4 regions of the Variovorax trehalosi genome follow, and region 1 is predicted to be linked to each of the others. Evidence: predicted binding sites of a transcription regulator. Region 1 holds the regulator's gene; each other region holds the start of a gene.
The links. Region 1 encodes LexA, which represses DNA repair genes until DNA is damaged. Its sites were predicted from a motif close to ACTGTATNNNNATACAGT; they were not measured.
Positions count from the first base shown of each region.

Region 2: imuA (translesion DNA synthesis-associated protein ImuA) is a predicted target of LexA. The motif match lies at 1,462-1,479, and genes of this name have one in related genera.
Region 3: ACSFA7_RS00625 (PA0069 family radical SAM protein) is a predicted target of LexA. The motif match lies at 1,729-1,746, and genes of this name have one in related genera.
Region 4: ACSFA7_RS01920 (DNA topoisomerase IV subunit B) is a predicted target of LexA. The motif match lies at 1,689-1,706, and genes of this name have one in related genera.

Region 1 is NZ_JBPJZG010000001.1:1,211,646-1,215,111, forward strand. Features, by position in the region: gene ACSFA7_RS05680 (MFS transporter) at 1-22, opposite strand, end outside; gene ACSFA7_RS05685 (D-2-hydroxyacid dehydrogenase family protein) at 83-1,090, opposite strand; gene ACSFA7_RS05690 (hypothetical protein) at 1,190-1,555, opposite strand; gene lexA (transcriptional repressor LexA) at 1,694-2,377, opposite strand; gene ACSFA7_RS05700 (asparaginase) at 2,451-3,413, shown strand; gene adk (adenylate kinase) at 3,439-3,466, opposite strand, start outside.
Region 2 is NZ_JBPJZG010000001.1:724,885-728,350, forward strand. Features, by position in the region: gene ACSFA7_RS03430 (aldo/keto reductase) at 1-172, opposite strand, end outside; gene ACSFA7_RS03435 (ABC transporter substrate-binding protein) at 253-1,383, opposite strand; gene imuA (translesion DNA synthesis-associated protein ImuA) at 1,493-2,299, shown strand; gene ACSFA7_RS03445 (Y-family DNA polymerase) at 2,268-3,466, shown strand, end outside.
Region 3 is NZ_JBPJZG010000001.1:126,067-129,532, forward strand. Features, by position in the region: gene ACSFA7_RS00610 (SAM-dependent methyltransferase) at 1-514, opposite strand, end outside; gene ACSFA7_RS00615 (thiol-disulfide oxidoreductase DCC family protein) at 574-1,005, opposite strand; gene ACSFA7_RS00620 (GbsR/MarR family transcriptional regulator) at 1,066-1,650, opposite strand; gene ACSFA7_RS00625 (PA0069 family radical SAM protein) at 1,770-2,867, shown strand; gene ACSFA7_RS00630 (MFS family transporter) at 2,930-3,466, opposite strand, start outside.
Region 4 is NZ_JBPJZG010000001.1:392,571-396,036, reverse strand. Features, by position in the region: gene ACSFA7_RS01920 (DNA topoisomerase IV subunit B) at 1-1,656, opposite strand, end outside; gene ACSFA7_RS01915 (MFS transporter) at 1,811-3,034, shown strand; gene ACSFA7_RS01910 (hypothetical protein) at 3,059-3,199, shown strand; gene ACSFA7_RS01905 (class I SAM-dependent methyltransferase) at 3,216-3,466, shown strand, end outside.

The DNA of each region.
Region 1 (3,466 bases):
CCCGGGGCGCAGGCTGGCTCATTGAATGACCTGCGCCTTCGGCTGCGGTATTCGCCTTGGGGCGGCCCGGCGGCTCATGAGCTCACCGGCGAACCTGCAAGGCGCCGGGATTCACGATGTTGGTGGGATTGCCCTTGATGAAGCTCACGACGTTGTCGAAAGCCTGGCCGAAGTAGCTCTCGTAGCTGTCCTGCTCCACATAGCCGATGTGCGGCGTGCAGATGCAGTTCTCGAGGCGCAGCAGCGCGTGGCCCTGCAGCGGCGGTTCGCTCTCGAACACGTCGATGGCCGCGAGGCCCGGGCGTCCGCGATTGAGCGCGGCGAGCAGCGCGTCGGCCTCGACCAGTTCGGCGCGGGAGGTGTTCACGAAGAGCGCCGTCGGCTTCATGCGCGACAGGTCTTCGAGCGTGACGAGGCCGTTGGTCTCCTCGTTGAGCCGCAGGTGCACCGACAGCACATCGGCCGCGGCAAAGAACTCGTGGCGGTTCTGCGCGACCTGGAAGCCATCGGAGCGCGCCTTGGCGCAGCTTGCCTCGCGGCCCCAGATCACCACCTGCATGCCGAAGGCCTGTCCGTAACGCGCGACCAGCTGGCCGATGCGGCCATAGCCCCAGATGCAGAGCGTCTTGCCCTTGAGCACCGAGCCGAGTCCGAAATTGGGCGGCATCGAGGCCGACTTGAGGCCCGATTGCTGCCACGCTCCGTGCTTGAGGTTGCTGATGTACTGCGGAAGCCGGCGCATGGCCGCCATGATGAGCGCCCAAGTGAGTTCGGCAGGCGCTTGAGGAGAGCCAGTGCCCTCGGCCACCGCCACACCGCGCTCGGTACAGGCATTGACATCGATATGGCCACCGACCCGCCCGGTCTGCGAAATGAGCTTGAGCTTGGGCAGTTTTTCGATCAGCTGCCGCGAGATCTGGGAGCGCTCGCGGATCAGCACGATCACGTCGGCGTCCTTGAGGCGAACCGACAGTTGCCCGATGCCCTTGACCGTGTTGGTGTAGACCTTGGCCGCGTACGCGTCCAGCTTGGCGGCGCAGCGCAGCTTGCGCACGGCGTCCTGGTAATCGTCGAGGATCACAATGTTCATGGCGTGCCATTGTGCCTCGCAGCATTGGGATGTCGCGCCGGTGAACGTTTGGATACCCACCCCGGAAGCGCTTCTGGAGCGGTTCGCCGGGGAAATGCCTCAGTGCAGGTGGGCGGAGCGGGGAGCCGAGCCCAGGGTCTCCGCCGCCTCGAGCGCTGCCAGCCGGTCGAGCTCTGCGCAGACATCGGCCATGCGGCCCGAGATCACCATGCGGCTGCGGTCCTTGCTTTTCCCGTCGATCACGCGAACCACGCGGAGCGGGCGTGCTGGGGCGGCGGCAGTTGCCGTCGGTGCAGGCGAGCCTGCGGTGCGTGTGGTGCAGGCGGGGCGCACCGCCACGTAGCGCAGTCCGGCGGTGGTGTCGCCGCTGTCCCGATGACGGGTGCGGCGGGCAGGCATCAGGCGGCTTGCAAGCGATTGCAGCGGCATCCAGAAATCAGCGATGGCGAGGAGGGCGATTCCCATGTGAACTCCAAAAAAGTCTGAGGTTGAACACAGGCAGGATTTCTTGAATCGGCCGCGACAGGGTGATGGCGACTTCGCGCCATACGCCCGCCACCTGTTGCGGCCGGATGGGGTGCTGCTGCAAGCAGGCCGCGAGGCCTACATCAGCATGGTGTTGCGGATGAGGCCGACCGCGAGGCCTTCGATTTCGAAAGGCTCGCCGGGCTGGACGATGATGGTCGGGTAGTCGGGGTTCTCGGCGTGCAGCTCGATCACCTGCTTGTTGCGCTTCAGGCGCTTGACGGTGACTTCGTCACCCAGGCGCGCGACCACGATCTGGCCGTTGCGCGCTTCCTTGGTGGCCTGCACGGCGAGCAGGTCGCCGTCCATGATGCCGGCGTCGCGCATCGACATACCGCGCACCTTGAGCAGGTAGTCGGGTTGGCGCTGGAAGAGCGTGTTCTCGACGTAGTAGGTCTGGTCGACATGCTCTTGCGCCAGGATGGGCGAGCCTGCCGCGACACGACCGATGAGCGGCAGCGCCAGCTGCGCCATGCCGGGCAGCGAAAGCGAGAACTGGCCGCCTTCGCGATGGCGTGTTTCGTTGAGTGAGCGCAGTGCATCGCCCTTGAGCCGGATGCCGCGCGAGGTGCCGCTGACGAGTTCGATGACGCCCTTGCGCGCCAACGCCTGCAGGTGCTCTTCGGCGGCGTTGGCCGACTTGAACCCCAGCTCGTTGGCGATTTCGGCGCGCGTGGGTGGGGCACCAGTGCGCGCGATGGCGCTCTGGATCAAGTCGAGGATCTGCTGCTGGCGGGCGGTAAGCTTCACGGCGAACTGCATATGTGGTTCCTTGCGGCACTGGCTAGATATCCAGTACCTGTATTTTTAACCAGTTTTTGAAAGTTGACAAGTCATGGCCCATTCCCCGTTGCCTGAAGTGCGTCGCGTGGTGGTTCTGGGCACCGGCGGAACCATCGCCGGAAAGGCCTCCAGCAGCGGCGACAACATCGGCTACACCGCCGGGCAAGTGGACGTGGCGGACCTGCTGGGCGGCATCGAGGCGCCCGAGGGCATCGCGTTGCTGGCGGAGCAGGTGGCGCAGGTCGACAGCAAGGACATGGCGTTCGACATCTGGCAGAAACTCGCACAGCGTTGCGTGCATTGGCTGGCGCAGCCCGATGTGGCGGGCGTGGTGATCACCCACGGCACCGACACGCTCGAGGAGACGGCTTTCTTCCTTCACTCGGTGCTGGCGCCGGCGAAACCCGTGGTGCTGACCTGCGCGATGCGCCCGGCCACGGCGCTTTCGCCGGATGGCCCGCAGAACGTGCGGGATGCCATCGCGGTTGCGACCACGGTGGGCGCGCAGGGCGTGATGGCGGTGTGTGCCGGCATGGTCCACAGCGGGGTGGATGTGCAGAAGGTGCATACCTATCGGCTCGATGCCTTCGCGTCCGGCGATGCAGGGCCGATCGGCTATGTGGAAGAAGGCGCGGTGCGGCGCGTGAGGGAGTGGCCGGCTGCACCGTCAAACCAGTCGTCGAAGGCGCTGAACACGTCAGGGCCTTGGCCGAGGGTCGAGATCGTCATGAGCCATGCCGGCGCGAGCGGTGCGATCGTCGATGCGCTCGTCCGGGAGGGTGCGGAGGAACCTGTCCGCGGACTGGTCCTGGCCACCACCGGCAATGGCACCGTGCACTATGCGCTGGAAGCGGCCGCGCTCAAGGCGCAGGACGCCGGCATTGCGGTGCTGCGCGCGACGCGCTGCAGCAGCGGCCGCATCCTGCCGAGGGCCGACGACCGGCTGCGTGACGCAGGCGCGCTCACGCCCGTGAAGGCGCGCATTGCGCTGATGCTGGAACTGCTGGGGAAATAGCCGCCCTGCGAAAGGGCGGCTGGGATCAGCTGCTCAGTGCCGCCAGGGCACGT
Region 2 (3,466 bases), 490 kb from region 1:
CGAAGCCGATCCAGGTGCCGCAGCCGACGACCGGCAGGGCTTCCTTTGTGGAGGGAATGGGGCGGGTGGTCATCTGCATCGCGGGCCTGCCTTGTTGCTGCTGGGCGAAGGAGGGGAGCGCGGCGTCCGCGCAGAGTGCCGCGCCGAGCCGCAGCAACTGCGCGCGCGTCACTGCAGGAAGGTGGGGTTCGTTCGTGGAGGGCGTTGTCACGAACGAAATTCTGCGCCCGCGAGGCCGTCGGGCGGAAGACCTCAGCGCAGGTAGCGCCCGTCGGCCTTGAGCATCGACAGTTCGGAGAAGGTCAGCCCGCGGTGCTCGCCGGGCCGGTACGACACCGCGATTCCGCCGATGTCGAGCGTCTTGAACGATTCCAGGCCCTTCTGCAGCGACTCGGGCGTCGGGTTCGCGCCCGCGCGCTTAAGGCCTTCGACCATGACCTTGGCGGTGACGTAGCCCTCCAGGCTGGCGTAGCTGAACTCGTTCACGCCGATCTTCTTCATCGCCGCCTGGTACTCGCCGATGACGGGCATCGCGCTGTTCCACGGGTAGGGCACGACCTGCGAGATGACCACGCCGGCCGCGTCCTTCTTGATGTCCTGAAAGAGCTTCTGCCCGTTCAGGAAGGAGAACGAATAGAAGGCCGTCTCGCCGCCCGCCGCGCGGTAGGCGGTGATGAACTTGGCGGCCACGTCGTTGGTGGCCGACAGCACCACCGCCTTGGGCTTGAGCTTGGCCAGCTCGGCGGCGCGCTCTGCCGCGTCGGAGCCGTCGTTCTTGATGGCGACGCTGCCGACCATCTTCTCGCCGCGCTCTGCAATGAATTTCTGCGTGCTCTCCATCGCCGAGCGCGCGCCGGGGTTGTCGTTGTGGGCGAAGGCGATGCGCGAGAGGCCGATGGTGAACAGGTGGTTCACGATGCGGCTGTACTCCTCGTCGAAGCTGATGCGCACCGGAAAGCCGTACTCGGTGAACTTCACCACCGGGCCCGCGCCCGTGTAGGGGCCGACGACAGGAATCTTCAGCTCGTTGGCCGCCTTGATCGCGCCGACCGACGACGAGGTGCCGATGGGCATCAGCACGCCGATGGCGCCGTCCTTCGCGAAGGTCTTGACGTTCTCGGCGCCCTTGGCGGGGTCGTAGGCGTCGTCGAGCTGGCGCAGCTCGACCGGCCGGCCGTTGATGCCGCCGCTCGCGTTCAGCGCGGTGAACATGGCACGGATGCCGACCAGCGGCTCGGTCGACAGCGACGCGAGCGGGCCGGTCTGCACGTAGGTCTGGCCGATCAGGATCGGCTTGCCGGTCTGCGCCTGGGCGGCGGGCGAGAGGCCGAGGACGAAGGCGGCGAGGGCCGAGGCCAGGAATTGAATCTTTTTGTGTGTCATGGTCACAAACTGTTAACAATTCATCTTAAGGGGCGGCGCCTCCTGAGTAAATCGATCTCCGGTTGCGGCTCAGGAAATACTGTATAAAAATACAGCTAAATATCCGATCATGGGCCTCCCTTTCCTCGACTCCTTTTCCGCCGCCGCGGGCCGTGGCGTCTGGCATGCCGACGAACTCGGCCTGGCCGACGCGCAGGTCGTCGCGACCGGCCACGCCGCGCTCGACGCCGAGTTGCCCGGCGGCGGCTGGCCGGTCGGCGCGATGACGGAGCTGTTGCAAAGCGCGCCTGAAGCGCATGTCTGGCGGCTGCTGTTGCCCGCGCTGGCGCAGGCGGTGGAGGCGCGCGGCGGGCCGGTCGTGCTGATTGGCGCGCCTTACGAGCCCTGCGGGCCGTCGCTCGCGGCGCAGGGGCTGCCGGTGGAGGCGTTGATGTGGGTCAAGAGCGATGCGCCGGCCGCGCGGCTCTGGGCCTGCGAGCAGGCGCTGCGCTGCGCGGACGTGGCCGCCGTGCTGGCCTGGCTGCCCCAGGCGCGGGTGGGCGAGCTACGGCGGTTGCAACTGGCGGCCGCCCAGCATGACGTGATGCTCTTCGTGTGCAGGCCCGAGTCGGCTGCGCAGGGGGCTTCGCCGGCACGGCTGCGTCTTCAGGTGGAGAGTTGCGAGGCTGATGCATCGCAGATCGAACTGCACATCCTCAAGCGCCGCGGCCCGCCGTTGGCTGCGCCAGTGATGCTGCCGGCGCGCAACGAGCGCATGACCGCATTGCTCGCCGCCGCCCGGCTGCGCCGCAAGCTGCGTCTTCAGCAACAGGGCACGGTGCCGATCGGCGACACGGCAACGTCAGCGACCGTGGTCCGCATCGATGCGTGGAAAGGAGGCCCCAATGCACTGGATCGCATTGCGGTGGTCGCTTGAAGCCAACGCGCCCGACGCTCCGCAGCTGCCCACGCCCGAAGCCCTCGGCTGGTGGGCGCTGGAATACACGCCGCACGTCGCCTGGCAAGACGAGGCGCTCATGCTCGAAGTCTCGGCCTGCGAGCGCCTGTGGGGCGGGCGGCTTCAGCTGATGCGCCAGTTGGTCGCCGCCAACCCCGCGCCCGACGTGCGCATGCTCGGCGCGCAGGGCGCCACGAGCCTGATCGCGCTCGCGCGGCTACGTCTGTTCGAGATCAACGAGCCACGGCCCAAGGATGTGCCGGCCGGCCTGCCGCTGGAAACGCTGACCGCCGCGCATCCGCACCTCGACCTGCTCGCGCGCCTGGGCTGCCGCACCTGGGGCGATGTGGCCGCGTTGCCGCGCGGCGGCCTCACGCGGCGCTTCGGCACCGAACTGCGCGCAGCGCTCGACACGGCCTGGGGCCTGCTTCCCGAAAGCCACGACTGGCTCACGCTGCCCGACGTCTTCGAGCAGAAGCTGGAGCTGCCCGCCCTCGCCGAGACCGCGCCCGAACTCATGTGGTCGGCCAACCGCCTGCTCTCGGCCCTGCAGATCTGGCTGCGCGCCCGCCAGCGCGGCGCGCGTGCGCTCGAGCTGCAGTGGACGCTCGACCTCAAGCGCTTCAACGGCGTGAACCTGCCGCCGCACCAGCAGGTCACCGTGCGTACGGCAGAGCCCACGCAGGACCTCGCGCACCTGCGTCGCCTGCTGTCGGAAAAGCTCGCCCTCACCACGCTCGCGGCGCCCGCAAGCTGGCTCCGGCTGCGCACGCTCGAAACCGATCCGTGGGCCGGCGCCAGCACCAGCTTTTTGCCCGAGGACAACCGCAAGGGCGACAAGCTGCACGAGATGGTCGAGCGCCTGAGCGTGCGGCTCGGTGCGCACCAGGTGGTGGTGCCGTGCGCCGAGGCCGATCATCGGCCCGAGCGCAAGCAGGCATGGCGGCCCGCGCTGCAGAAAGAGAAGGCCGTGCCCGACAAGGCCCGCAAGCAAGCGAAAGCCGCGGCTTCGCAGTCGCAGCAGCCCGATGCGATCTACCCGCCGTGGCTGCTGCCCGAACCCCTGCTGCTCGAGATGGACGGCGAGCGCCCGTGCTACCGCGGCCCGCTGAGCAAGCTGATCGGGCCGCAGCGCGTCGAGGCCGG
Region 3 (3,466 bases), 1.1 Mb from region 1:
AGGCGCTCTCGAGGGCCCAGGCGCCGTCGGCCTGTGCGGCGGGCAGGCCTGTGCGGGTGTAGTCGGCCTCGATGTGGGCCAAGCGGTCTGCGACGCCGGCTGCTGCATCGAGCCGTGCAGAGATGCGGTTCTGCACGGGCACGTTGGTGACGGTGACCGCGTAGAGCGACGGGTCGTCGCCGACCAGCGTGCGCGCGGTGGCGCCGGCGCCGCAGCCCATGTCGATGACACAGCGGCGTTGGCCCGCGGTGGGTTGCATCTCGTCGAGCCGCAACGCGCGGCCGACGGCGCGGTTCATCTCCACCAGCATGCCTTCGCGACGAAGCGGATTGAGCCCCGCGCGCCAGAAGCCGAAGTGCATGTTGTAACTAGGGCTCCAGGCGCTGTAGTCGACCGCCACTTCGGTGAAGTAGTCCTGCGTGTCCTCGGCCGTGATGGGGGCGCTGGCAGTGTGCACAGGCGCATGAGGCGTGGTGGAGGGCATGCGGAAGTCGGGCTGGAAGACGTTGGGCATCAAGGCTCCTTCGGACGTTGGTTCTTGTGTTTCCCTGAGGGCGTGACAGCGTGATCGGTTCAGAGGTGGCAGCGGTCGTCGGCGCAGGTGGCCGGCGCGATGGCGCCGCGGCCTGCGAGGCGCGCTACGAGCCAGCGCGGCAGCCGGTAGCGGTTGCGCGCGAGCACGGCATAGGCGCGGTCGGCGAGTGCGCCGACGACGGGCAGGTCGAGCAGTGCGCCACCGGCGGGCAAACCGACCGCAGCGCGGCAGGCGCGAATCGCCGCGACGCCGGACAGCACAAGACTTGCGGCGTCAACCGCGTGCATCGCCGTCATCAGCGTCTCGCGTGGCGCCGGGCCGGCAGCGAAGCCGAGGGGCGAGCAGTCGACGAGGTTCAGCCGGCCGGCGGCATCGCGTGCGCGCATCGCGCTCATCTCAGCCACGCAGAGCGGGCAGGTGGCGTCGTAGTAGACGGTGAGCGGATAGGTCGTGGCGGTGATGCGGGTCATGGCGTTCTTGGTTCCCGATATTTCTGTCAAAACAGAAATGAATGGGCAAAAAAAGAGGGCTCAGATCATCGGCAGGCTGGCGTGGTGCGCGTCGGGATCGTCACCTTTGCCTGCAGGCGCCGCATCGCCGCGCACAAACTTCTGCACGCTGGCCCCGAGCGTCAGCACCTTGTCGAGCGTGCCGGGCGAGAGCCGCAGCATCTCGTCGGCCCAGGTGGCGAGCTTGTCCATGAGTTCCATGGTGGAGCGGATGCGGTCTTGCGCGTCGGCCGGCTCCTTCTGGAAATCGGGGCTGGACACGAGCTCCCGCAGCACGCGGACGGTGGGGTCGAACTCGCGCTCCTTGCGCTCGCGCACCACGGTGCGGAACAGCTCCCACACGTCGACGCTGGTCTCGAAATAGTCGCGCCGGTCGCCCAGGATGTGGGTGACGCGCACGAGGTTCCAGGCTTGCAGTTCCTTCAGGCTGTTGCTGATGTTGGAGCGCGCCACACCCAGCGTGTCGCAGAGCTCTTCGGCGTGCATCGGCTTGCCGTGGGCGAAGAGCAGGGCGTGGATCTGCGAGACGGTGCGGTTGACGCCCCACATGGAGCCCATTTCGCCCCAGTGGACGACGAACTTGCGTTGAATTTCTGTGAGTTCCATGGGGCCGAGTCTAGGATTTCTTGAGTTTCTGTCAAGAGAGAAATAGAAAAATCGCCACGCCCATGTGAATGGTGGAATACTGTATGAATAAACAGTAAATTCCCTGTTGAGGATTTGCCATGCCACCCGCATCCCCCGTTCCCATCCACATCATCAAAGGGCGAGGTGCGGCCACGCGGCTGGCGCACCGTTTTTCCAAAGACGAGCGCAACGCCTTCGACGACGGCTGGGGCACGCTCGAAGAAGGCGTGGCCGAGGCCGACGAGCTCATGCCCCTCGCGACCGAGGTGCGCTTCGAGGACGTGAAGTCGGTGCTCACCGGAAACGAATCGCCCGACATCTACTTCGACCGCTCGCTCAACCCGTACCGCGGCTGCGAGCACGGCTGCATCTACTGCTTCGCGCGGCCCACGCACAGCTACCTGAACCTCTCGCCCGGCCTCGACTTCGAGACCAAGCTCATCGCCAAGCGCAACATCGTCGAGGTGCTGCGCGCCGAACTCGGACGCAAGAGCTACCGGCCGAGCCAGATCGCGATCGGCACCGCCACCGACTGCTACCAGCCGATCGAGCGCGAGCTGCGGCTTACGCGCTCGGTCATCGAGTTGCTCAAGGAAGTGCGGCATCCGTTCGCGCTGGTCACCAAGTCGAGCGCCGTCGAGCGCGACCTCGACCTCATCGCGCCGATGGCGGCCGAGCACCTCGCGGCGGTGTACGTGACCGTGACCACGCTCGACGGCGAACTCGCCCGCAAGCTCGAGCCGCGCGCTGCCGCGCCGCACCGGCGGCTGCGCACCATCCGCACCTTGGCCGAGGCGGGCGTGCCGGTGGGCGTGAGCGTGGCGCCGCAGATTCCCTTCGTCACCGAAGACATGGAGCATGTGCTCGAAGCCGCCTGGGAGGCCGGCGCGCGCAGCGCGTTCTACACAGTGGTGCGGCTGCCATGGGAGGTGGCACCGCTCTTCAAGGAGTGGCTCGCGCTGCACTACCCGCAGCGCGCGGACCGCATCATGGCGCGCATCCACGAGATGCGCGGCGGCAAGGACTACGACGCCGACTTCGCCACGCGCATGAAGGGCTCGGACCTGTGGGCCGACCTGATCCACCAGCGCTTCCAGAAGGCGACGAATCGCCTGGGCTTCAACCGCGAGCGCATCCCGATGGACCTCACCGCGTTCCGGCCGCCGGGAGCGGTGGGGCAGGGCAATCTGTTCTAGCGAATCCGTGCGCGGCGGCGACCTTCGCTCGGCGCTGCTCGAGCACCCGGCCGTTTCGGTTCCTACTTGTCGTGATGCAGGTAGGTCGCCCGGCGCGGCAGCATCAGGCTGACCGCGAAAACCACCACCATCATTGCCGTCACGTACCAATAAAAGTACGACTCGTGGCCGATCGACTTCAGGCCCAGCGCCACGTATTCCGCGCTGCCGCCGAAGATGGCGTTGCCCACGGCGTACGAGAGGCCCACGCCCAGCGCGCGCACTTCGGGCGGGAACATCTCGGCCTTCACGATGCCGCTGATCGAGGTGTAGAAGCTCACCACGGCCAGTGCCACGACGATCAGCACGCCGGCCAGCAGCGGACTGGTCACGCTCTGCAGGCTGGTCAGCACCGGCACCGTGATCAACGCGCCGAGCACGCCGAACAGCAGCATGTTGCTGCGCCGGCCGATGCGGTCGGACAGCGCGCCGAACAGCGGCTGCATGCACATGTAAATGAAGAGGCATGCCGTCATCACGTTGCTGGCCGTCTTGATCGACATGCCGGCCGAGTTCACCAGGTACTTCTGCATGTAGGTGGTGAAGGTGTAGAAGATCAG
Region 4 (3,466 bases), 820 kb from region 1:
GACCCGGAACAGCGGCGGCTTGGCGACATACACGTGGCCGGTTTCGATGAGTTTCGGAAAGTGGCGGAAGAACAAGGTGAGCAGCAGCACCTGGATGTGCGAGCCGTCGACGTCGGCATCCGAGAGGATGCAGATCTTTCCGTAGCGCAGGCCGCTCATATCGGGTGAATCGTTGGGGCCGTGCGGGTCGACACCCACGGCCACCGAGATGTCGTGGATTTCGGTGTTGGCGAAGAGCCGGTCGCGCTCGACTTCCCAGGTGTTGAGCACCTTGCCGCGCAGCGGCAGGATGGCCTGGCTTTCCTTGTCGCGACCCATCTTGGCGCTGCCGCCGGCGGAGTCGCCCTCGACCAGGAAGACCTCGTTGTGGCTGATGTCCTTGCTCTCGCAGTCGGTCAGCTTGCCGGGCAGCACGGCCACGCCGGAGCCCTTGCGCTTCTCGACCTTCTGGCCGGCACGCTGGCGGGTCTGCGCGGCCTTGATGGCGAGTTCGGCGAGCTTCTTACCGTAGTCGACGTGCTGGTTGAGCCAGAGTTCGAGCGCGGGGCGCACGAAGCTCGACACCAGGCGCACGGCATCGCGCGAATTCAGGCGCTCCTTGATCTGGCCCTGGAACTGGGGATCGAGCACCTTGGCGCTGAGCACATACGAGGCACGCGCGAACACGTCCTCGGGCAAGAGCTTCACGCCCTTGGGCAGCAGCGAGTGCAGTTCGATGAAGCCCTTCACCGCGGTGAAGAGGCCGTCGCGCAGGCCGCTCTCGTGCGTGCCGCCGGCGCTGGTGGGAATCAGGTTGACGTAGCTCTCGCGCACCGGCTGGCCGTCTTCGGTGAAGGCCACGCACCAGTCGGCGCCCTCGCCTTCGGCAAAGTTGTCGGCGTTCTTGTCGGCGTGGCCGCTGCCTTCGAACAACGGGATCACCGGGTCGCCGTTGAGCGTCTGCATCAGGTAGTCGCTCAGGCCGCCCTTGTAGAGCCACTGCTGCGTTTCCTTGGTCTTCTCGACCGTCAGCGTGACGCTCACGCCGGGCATCAGCACGGCCTTGCTGCGCAGGAGGTGCGTGAGTTCGCTCATCGGGAGCGCGGCGGTTTCGAAATACTTGGCGTCGGGCCAGGCGCGCACGGTGGTGCCCTGCTTGCGCTCGCCGGCTTCGAGCTTGCGGATTTCGAGCGCCTCGATCACGTCGCCGGCGCTGAAGGCCAACCTGGCGATCGAGCCTTCGCGGTGGGAGGTGACTTCGAGCCGCTTCGAGAGTGCATTGGTCACCGACACGCCCACGCCGTGAAGGCCGCCCGAGAAGCTGTAGGCGCCGCCGGAGCCCTTGTCGAACTTGCCGCCGGCGTGCAGGCGGGTGAACACCAGTTCGACCACGGGGGCTTTTTCTTCGGGATGCAGGCCGAACGGAATGCCGCGGCCGTCGTCTTCGATGCTCACCGAGTTGTCGGCATGCAGCGTGACCTTGATCTTCTTGCCGTAGCCGGCCAGCGCCTCGTCGGCGGCGTTGTCCAGCACTTCCTGGATGATGTGCAGGGGGTTGTCGGTCCGGGTGTACATGCCCGGGCGCTGCTTGACGGGCTCGAGGCCCTTGAGCACGCGGATGGAGCCTTCCGAGTAGCCGGAAGCGGGGTCTGAGGTTGTCTTGGGAGGAGTCGCCATGGGGGCGAATTGTAGTCAGTCGCCGCCAAACAACTGGATACCCATACAGCAGGCGCTTTGATGCCCAGTGCGCATTGAGATGGCCCGGATAAATCATCAATGGCTTTGGCCGCCCGCCCGCCGGCCACACCACGCAGTGGCTACATTCGAAGGCATGCAAGCCCCCACGCCCACTCTCTCGATCAAGCAGGTGCTGTTCTGCGGCGCCATGATCGTCACGCTCTCGATGGGCATCCGCCACGGCTTCGGCCTCTGGCTGCAGCCGATCACGCAGGCGCAGGACTGGAGCCGGCAGACCTTTTCCTTCGCGCTGGCGATCCAGAACCTCTCGTGGGGCATCTTCGGGGTGTTCGCGGGCATGCTGGCCGACCGCTTCGGGGCGTTCCGGGTGCTGATCGGCGGCGCGGTGTTCTACGGGCTGGGGCTGCTGGGCATGGCGCATTCGCCAACGCCGCTGCTGTTCACACTGAGCGCGGGCGTGCTGATCGGCGCGGCGCAGGCGGGCACCACCTACGCGGTGATCTACGGCGTGATCGGGCGGCAGATTCCGGCCGAGCGGCGCTCCTGGGCGATGGGTGTGGCGGCTGCCGCCGGCTCGTTCGGCCAGTTCCTGATGGCGCCGATCGAGGGGCGCCTGATCGGCCACCTGGGCTGGCAGACCGCCTTGGCGGTGCTGGCCGTGCTGGTGCTGGTGATCGTGCCGCTGGCCTTCGGCCTGCGCGAACCGCAGCGCGAGGCACTGGCCGGGCACCGCGACCAATCGGTGCTGCAGGCGGTGGGCGAAGCCTTCCGCTACCCGAGCTTCGGCCTCCTGATGGCGGGCTATTTCGTCTGCGGCTTCCAGTTGGCCTTCATCGGCATCCACATGCCGACCTACCTGCGCGACCGGAGCCTGTCGGCCGACGTGGCCGGCTACGCGCTGGCGCTGATCGGGCTCTTCAATGTGTTCGGCACGTACACCGTCGGCCTGCTGGGGCAGACGCTGGCCAAGCGGAAGATCCTCGCGGCGATCTACTTCGCGCGGGCGATCTCGATCGCCCTCTTCCTGATCGTGCCGATCTCGCCTGTCAGCGTGTACGTCTTCTCGGCGGCGATGGGCTTCCTCTGGCTCTCGACCGTGCCCGCGACCAATGCGATCGTGGCGGGCATCTTCGGCGTCGCGCATCTGTCGATGCTCAGCGGCTTCGTGTTCCTGAGCCACCAAGTCGGCTCGTTCCTGGGCGTGTGGCTGGGCGGCTACCTGTACGACACCACCGGCAGCTACGACATCGTCTGGTACATCGCGATCGCGCTGGGCGTGTTCGCGGCGCTGATCAACCTGCCGGTCAAGGAACACGCGATCCCCCGGGCGGCCCGGCCGGCTGCCGTGCCGGGTTGATTATTGCGAGCAGACAATCGGGTCATGACTCCGCAAATGCGCCACCACCTTGCACACGCCGGCTGGCTCGCGGCCGTGCTGGCGGCGCTGGCGGGCGTGTTCATGCTCTATACCCATCCGGAGTTTCTGGTGACGCTGGTCGATCAGGTGTGGTCGTGTTTCTGAGGCAGTCCGACTTGCTATGAAAGATGTAGCGCCATTGCACGGTGCGGGCGCACCTTCGGAATGGATCGTTCGCTGGTCGCACCTGCTGGCCGCCGAAGCCACCGTGCTCGATGTGGCCTGCGGCGCGGGCCGGCACATGCAGTGGTTTGCCGGGCGTGGGCACGCCGCCACCGGCGTCGACCGGGCGCCGGAAGCGACCGAGGCAGCCGGTGCCTTCGGCCGCACCGTCACCGCCGACATCGAATCCGGCCCCTGGCCTTTCGCCGG